Regions from separate parts of the Aeromicrobium tamlense genome, predicted to be linked through region 2. Evidence: riboswitches for the same ligand, from Rfam matches in the RefSeq annotation. Region 2 holds a riboswitch; the other holds the start of a gene.

Region 1 (3,395 bases), 1.8 Mb from region 2:
GACCTCACGCGGTGGGGCGACGGTTTCGGCGAACGGGAATGACAAGCGTGTGATTTCGCCGGTACAGTCGGGCACATGGCAGCGGTGGAGAGTCACGACCAAGCGGTCCGCGACGGCGCATTGTCCGATCGCGACCGCGAGATGCTCGAGCTCGAGCGCCTGTGGTGGAAGTACGCCGGCGCCAAGGAGCAGGCGATCCGCGACAAGTTCGACATGACCGCCACCCGCTACTACCAGATCCTCAACGCGCTGATCGACTCCGAGGACGCGCTCGCGCACGACCCGCTGCTCGTCAAGCGCCTGCGCCGCCTCCGTTCGCAGCGCCAGCGTCAGCGCCAGGCCCGGCGTACCGGCTCCGACCGCTGAGGTGGAGGAGCAGCCGCCCCTCGAACCGCGCGACGACCGGCGTGAGCCCGAGCGTCGTCGCCCGTGGCACGTCGTCGTGCTGCCCGCCGTCTGGCTGATCCTCGGTGCCCTCGGCGGCTGGGCGATCATCGAGGCCGTCCGCGAGGACGAGGCGCCCGCGCAGTCCGCGCAGCGCACCAGCACGGGCCCGACGTCCAAGCCCACGAAGAAGGCCTCCGCGAAGCCGAAGCCGAAGAAGACGACCGAGCCCACCGCCGAGCCCACGACCGAGCCGACCACCGAGCCCACCGCGACCCGGTCGATCGGCGTCTCGGTCTACAACCAGATCGGCATCGGCGGCCTCGCCGCCCGCGTCGCCGGCCAGGCCCGTGCCGCCGGCTGGACCGTCGGCGCCGTGGCCGACTGGCGCGGTGGGGTCCCGCAGGACACCGTCTACTACCCGGCGGGACGCCAGGCCGAGGCCGCGCTGCTCGGCAGCGACCTCGGGATCGTGCGCCTCATGCCCGCCACGGGGAACATGTCCACCAGCAACCTGACGGTCGTGCTGGCCAGCCCCCGCTGACCCCTCGTGCGGCCGCGCCATACTCTTCCCATGACTGATCCGGGGCGCACCCTGCTCGCGCTGGACTTCGACGGCACGCTCGCGCCGATCGTCGAGGACCCCGCGTCGGCGTACATCCACCCCGAGTCCCTCGCGGCGCTGCGGCGTCTCGGGCCGATCCTGGGGACGATCGCGATCATCACCGGACGTCCCGTCGACCAGGTGCGCCGGCTCGGCCGCTTCGAGGAGGGCGACGGCCTGGAGCACCTGGTCGTCTGCGGCCAGTACGGCGCCGAGCGCTGGGACGCCGCCACGGGCGAGCTGACCCGGCCGTCGCGCCCCGAGGCCGTCTCGCAGCTGGCCGCGCGCCTGCCGCAGTGGATGCGCGAGCACGATGCGTCGCGCATCCGGGTCGAGGACAAGGGCCTGGCGATCGCGCTGCACACGCGCGGCGTCGCGCCGGGCCTGCTCGACGAGCTGGCTCCGCAGATCGAGGCGCTCGCCACCGAGGTCGGCCTGCACCTCGAGCCCGGCCGCCAGGTGATCGAGCTGCGCGCCTCGGGCACCGACAAGGGCCAGACCCTGCGCGGCATCATCGGCCGCGTCTCGCCCGGTGCGGTCATCTACGCCGGCGACGACCTCGGCGACCTGCCGGCGTTCCGCGAGGCCATCGCCCTGCGCGAGCAGGGGATGGACGTCACCCTCGTGTGCTCGGCCTCCGAGGAGCAGGACGCGCTCGTCGCGCTCGCCGACGTGGTGCTCGACGGGCCCGACGACGTCGCGGCCTGGCTCGGCGACCTCGCCGACCGGTTCGCCCCGGTCTGACGCTCGCCCCTCCCGCTCGTCTCGGCATCCGGACGAAGTGGACGTATCGTGAGACGCGCCCCTAGGCTGGCATCACTCATCCCGAGGGGCAGAGGGACACGGCCCGACGAAGCCCCAGCAACCAGCCGACCACCGGCCAGGTGCTAATTCCGTCCGCGGTCGAACGCCGGCCCGGAGAGATGAATGGAGTCGTCGTGAGTGTCACGATCCCTGACCGCACCACCCTTCGCGAGGGTGCCTTCGGCCCCGCCACCGCCCTGAAGTGCCGCGAGTGCGGCGCCACGCGCGAGCTCGGTCCCCACTACGCCTGCTACGAGTGCTTCGGCCCGCTCGAGATCGCCTACGACTTCGGCACGGTCACCCGCGAGCAGATCGAGGCCGGCCCCACGAACATCTGGCGCTACAAGGCGCTGCTGCCCGTCCCCGCCGACATCGAGGACAGCCCCAACCTCGAGCCGGGCTTCACCCGCCTGCTCGACGCGCGCAACCTCGCGGCCGAGCTGGGCCTGTCGAAGCTGTGGGTCAAGGACGACAGCACGAACCCCACCAACTCCTTCAAGGACCGCGTCGTCGCCTGCGCGCTCAGCGCCGCGCGCGAGTTCGGCAGCAAGGTCTTCGCCTGTCCGTCGACCGGCAACCTCGCCAACGCGGTCGCGGCCGCGGGCGCCCGCGCCGGCATCCGCACGGTCGTGTTCATCCCGAGCAACCTCGAGACGCCCAAGCAGGTGAACTCGGCGATCTTCACCGACAACCTGGTCGCCGTCGACGGGAACTACGACGACGTCAACAAGCTGGCCAGCGAGATCGCCGGCGAGGACGAGGGCTGGGCGTTCGTCAACGTCAACGTGCGGCCGTTCTACGCCGAGGGCTCCAAGACGCTCGGCTACGAGATCGCCGAGCAGCTCGGCTGGCGCCTGCCCGACCAGATCGTCATCCCCGTCGCCTCGGGCTCCCAGCTGACGAAGGTGCACAAGGCCTTCCAGGAGCTCATCGCGCTGGGCCTGGTCGAGGACAAGCCGTACCGCGTCTTCGGCGCGCAGGCGCAGGGCTGCAACCCCGTCGCCACCGCGTTCAAGGACGGCGTCGACGCGATCCGGCCGGTGCGGCCCGACACGATCGCCAAGTCGCTCGCGATCGGCAACCCCGCCGACGGCATCTACGTGCTCGACATCGCGCGCGGCACCGGCGGCGGCGTCGAGGAGGTCGACGACGACCAGATCCGCGACGCGATCGTCCTGCTCGCGCGCACCGAGGGCATCTTCACCGAGACCGCCGGTGGCACCACCGTGGCCGTGCTGAGGAAGCTCGTCGAGACGGGCCAGCTGGACCCCGAGCTCGAGACCGTCGTGATCAACACCGGTCACGGCCTCAAGACGCTCGACGCGGTCGCCGGTTCCGTCGGCCCGCGCGCCACGATCGCCCCCACCTACGACGCCTTCGCCGCGGCCGGCATCGCCTGAGCCGTCCGACCGAAACCACCCGAGGAGCCCCCATGGCCGTGTCCGTCCGCATCCCCACGATCCTGCGCAGCTACACGAACGACGAGTCGCAGGTCAGCGCCGAGGGCGACCGCCTCAGCGCCGTGCTCGACTCGCTCGAGACCGCCTACCCCGGCATCCGGGCCCGCATCGTCGACGAGGACGGCAAGCTGCGCCGCTTCGTC
Region 2 (3,395 bases):
GCCCCACGCCGTCGCCCGCCTGACGCCCTCCGCCGGCGCGGCGGTCAGACGGTGACCGGCGCGCAGGCCGCCGCGGTGGCGACGAGGCGGTCGATGTCGAGGGACGCCGGAGTCGGGCGGGGGTCGTCCACGACGACCCACACCCCGGCTTCGCGGCGGTACTCGGCCGCGCGCTCCCCCGCCACCCAGGCGCGCACGCCGGACAGGAGGCGCTCGACGTCCTCGGCGCGGCTGCCCACGCCGATGCTCGCCCGGACCGCGCCGTCGCCCCAGCCGAGTCGGTCGAGCAGCGGGTGAGCGCAGAACCGGCCGTCACGCACGGACACACCGTGCTCGGCCGCCAGGAACGCCGCCAGCAGACCCGGATCGACTCCCTCGAGGCGGAACGTCACCACGCCGATCGGCTCGGCCGAGTCCGACCAGATCCGCGCGACGTCGACGCCGGGGAGCTCGCGCAGGCCCTCCACCAGTCGCGAGCGCAGCGAGGACTCGTGCGCGGCCACCGCGTCGGGCTCGAGCGACGACAGCGCCTCCGCTGCGGCCGCCAGGGCGACGGCACCGACGAGGTTCGGCGTGCCCGCCTCGTGCCGGGCGGGCCCGTCGGTCCACTCGACGTCCTCGTCGGTGATCCGCCGCACCGCCCCGCCACCGGCCAGGTACGGCTCGATCCCCTCGAGCCAGTCAGGACGGCCCACGAGCGCACCCGCGCCGAACGGGGCATGCACCTTGTGGCCGGAGAAGGCGACGTAGTCGACACCCGACTCGGCCAGCGAGAGCGACCGGTGGGCCAGCAGCTGCGCGCCGTCGACGAAGACCCGCGCGCCGTACCGGTGGGCGAGGTCGACGACCGCGTCGATCGGCAGCGACTCCCCCGTGACGTTCGAGGCGCCCGTGACCGACAGCAGGCTGATCTGGCGCCGCGACAGCACCGAGGCGAGCGCCTTCAAGGTGGCACCGACGGTGGCCTGGACCCCGAGCACCTCGCAGCCGCCGAGGCTGCGCCGCCACGGCAGCAGGTTCGCGTGGTGCTCCACGTCGAGCACCAGCACCCGCCCGGGCACCGCGCCCGCCAGCAGGTTGGTGGCATCGGTGGTGTTGCGCGTGAAGATCGTGACGTCGGCGGAACGCGCGCCGACGAACGAGCCGACGGCCTCGCGCGCCTGCTCGTACAGCGCGGTCGACACCTGCGAGGCGTAGCCGGCGCCGCGGTGGACGCTGGCGTACCAGGGCAGCACGGCGTTCACGCGCTCGGCGACGGAGGCCAGCGCGGGCGCGCTGGCCGCGCCGTCGAGATTGACGTGACGCACCGACCGTCCGTCGACGAGGGGGACGGTGACGTCGGCGCCCACGAGGGGCAGCAGCGGGCAGTCGGCGTGGGACAGGACAGACGACATGGAGGACCTCCGGGGTGACTCGCGCTTGCCCCGGCCGGTCGGCCGAGGCCCGGTCCTCACCCGGAGCACCCCGCCGCGACGGAGGGTTGCCGACCAGCAAGCCGGGGCTGTGCGTCGAGGACGCGGCTGGCACTCGTGACCGTGGGCGAGAGCCTGCCAGTCGGCTCGGACTACCACGACAAATCTCATCATGCGGACGTCGTCCCAATAATTGAGATCGCCATTCGACGCGCTCACCGACCGACAGGATCACCATCAGCGCCCGGGATCCGACCCGCGCCGATCTCGAGGAGGAGCCGCGTGGACACGTGGAACCTGGTGGCCCTGGCCGTGACCTTCGGCCTGTTCGCGGGCGTGTGGGTCCTGGGCCGCATCGGCGTGAACTTCGCCGTGCTGACGATCGGGGCGCTGGTCGTCGGCGCCGCCGTCGGCGTCGTCTTCCGCGACCACGTCGACTACCTCGCACCGCTCGGGCGGATCTACATCAACCTGCTGCTGGCGATCGTCGCGCCGCTGGTGATCGTGTCCATCCTGTCCAGCGTCACGTCGCTCGGCTCCACCGCGAAGCTCCGCACGATCGGCCTCTCGTCCACGGCGTGGCTGCTCGGCATGAACCTCATCGCCATCCTGCTGACGCTCGGGCTCACCCTCGAGCTGGGGATCGGCAAGAACGCCGACCTCGAGACCGCCGGCGTCGACACCCGCTCCCTCGACGAGATCCAGAAGCCGTTCGCCGAGGTCTTCATCGGGTTCTTCCCGACGAACATCGTCAAGGACGTCTCGGAGAACAACATCATCCCGATCATCGTCTTCACGCTGCTCGTCGCGGTGGCCACCGCGGTCGTCGCGGAGCGGTCGCCGAAGACGGTCGCGCCGTTCCTGAACCTCGTCGAGGCCGGCCGCGTCATCATCTACAAGGCCGTCGGCTACGTCATCGCCCTGACCCCCTACGCGGTCCTGGTGCTGACGGCGGGCGCCGCCTCCTCCGCGGTCGGCCGCCGCGACCAGCTGCTCTCGCTGCTGGGCCTGCTGGTGGTCGGCTACGTCGCCTGCTTCGTGCACACGTTCGTCGTGAACGCGGTGATCCTGCGCAGCGCCGCCCACGTGAGCCCGCTCGCGTTCTTCCGCAAGATCTTCCCGGCACAGAGCACCGCGTTCACGACGCAGAGCAGCGCCGGCACCCTGCCCGTCACCACCACGGTGCTGACCCAGCGCGTGGGCGTCCCGTCCGACGTCGCCGGCTTCACCGCGCCGCTCGGCACCACGATCGGCATGCCGGGCTGCGCCGGCATCTGGCCGATCATGCTCGCGGTCTACGCCATCAACGGCCTCGGACTGTCCTACGGGCTGGCGGACTACGCGCTGCTCGTCGTGCTGTGCCTCCTGGTGTCGATCGGCACCGCCGGCGTCCCCGGCACCGCCACGATCGTGGCCACCACCGTGCTCACCGCGGCCGGCCTGCCGCTCGAGGTCGTCATCCTCACGCTGCCGATCAGCGCGATCGTCGACATGGCGCGCACGATGACCAACGTCACCGCCGCCGCGGTCGCGGCCACCGTGGTGGCTCGCCGCGTCGGACGTCTCGACGACGACGTGTTCGCCGGCCGCAAGGAGGCCGTCGTCCCGCACGAGGCCTCGGCCAAGGAGCGCCTCGAGGCCGCGGTCGGCGAGATCCCCGTGGCCCGCGGCGTCCCCGTCGGCGCCTGCTCGATCGACGACCGTCCCACCGAGCGCCGTCCGCTCGGCTCCACCCGCTGACCCCGCACCCCCCCCCACCGAAGGAGTCCTCGTGACCTCGAAGTCCCTGCGCCTGCCCCGGCCGCTGCACCTGCTCCTGGCGTTCGCGCTCGCGACGACCATCCTGCTATCCGGACAGGGCCTGCTCGTGCCCGCGAAGGCCGCGACCATCACCTGGGTCGACGGCGGTGACGACCAGCCGTGCCTCAACGACGACATGGGTCGCGCCCTCGATGCCCTGCCCGCCGACCAGTGGTGCACGCC

The links. A riboswitch is a leader RNA that binds a small molecule or an ion and turns the genes downstream of it on or off. The one in region 2 is predicted to bind S-adenosylmethionine.
Region 1: another riboswitch for S-adenosylmethionine. It lies ahead of thrC (threonine synthase); the one in region 2 lies ahead of BJ975_RS03905 (aminotransferase class V-fold PLP-dependent enzyme).

What each region holds. Positions count from the first base shown of each region.
Region 1 is NZ_JACBZN010000001.1:2,596,868-2,600,262, reverse strand. Features, by position in the region: gene BJ975_RS12820 (DUF3263 domain-containing protein) at 76-366, shown strand; gene BJ975_RS12815 (LytR C-terminal domain-containing protein) at 368-928, shown strand; gene otsB (trehalose-phosphatase) at 959-1,732, shown strand; SAM riboswitch class I at 1,806-1,918, shown strand; gene thrC (threonine synthase) at 1,927-3,192, shown strand; gene BJ975_RS12800 (MoaD/ThiS family protein) at 3,225-3,395, shown strand, end outside.
Region 2 is NZ_JACBZN010000001.1:767,869-771,263, reverse strand. Features, by position in the region: gene BJ975_RS17075 (HNH endonuclease family protein) at 1-23, shown strand, start outside; gene BJ975_RS03905 (aminotransferase class V-fold PLP-dependent enzyme) at 45-1,394, opposite strand; SAM riboswitch class IV at 1,411-1,535, opposite strand; gene BJ975_RS03900 (dicarboxylate/amino acid:cation symporter) at 1,695-3,152, shown strand; gene BJ975_RS03895 (fibronectin type III domain-containing protein) at 3,184-3,395, shown strand, end outside.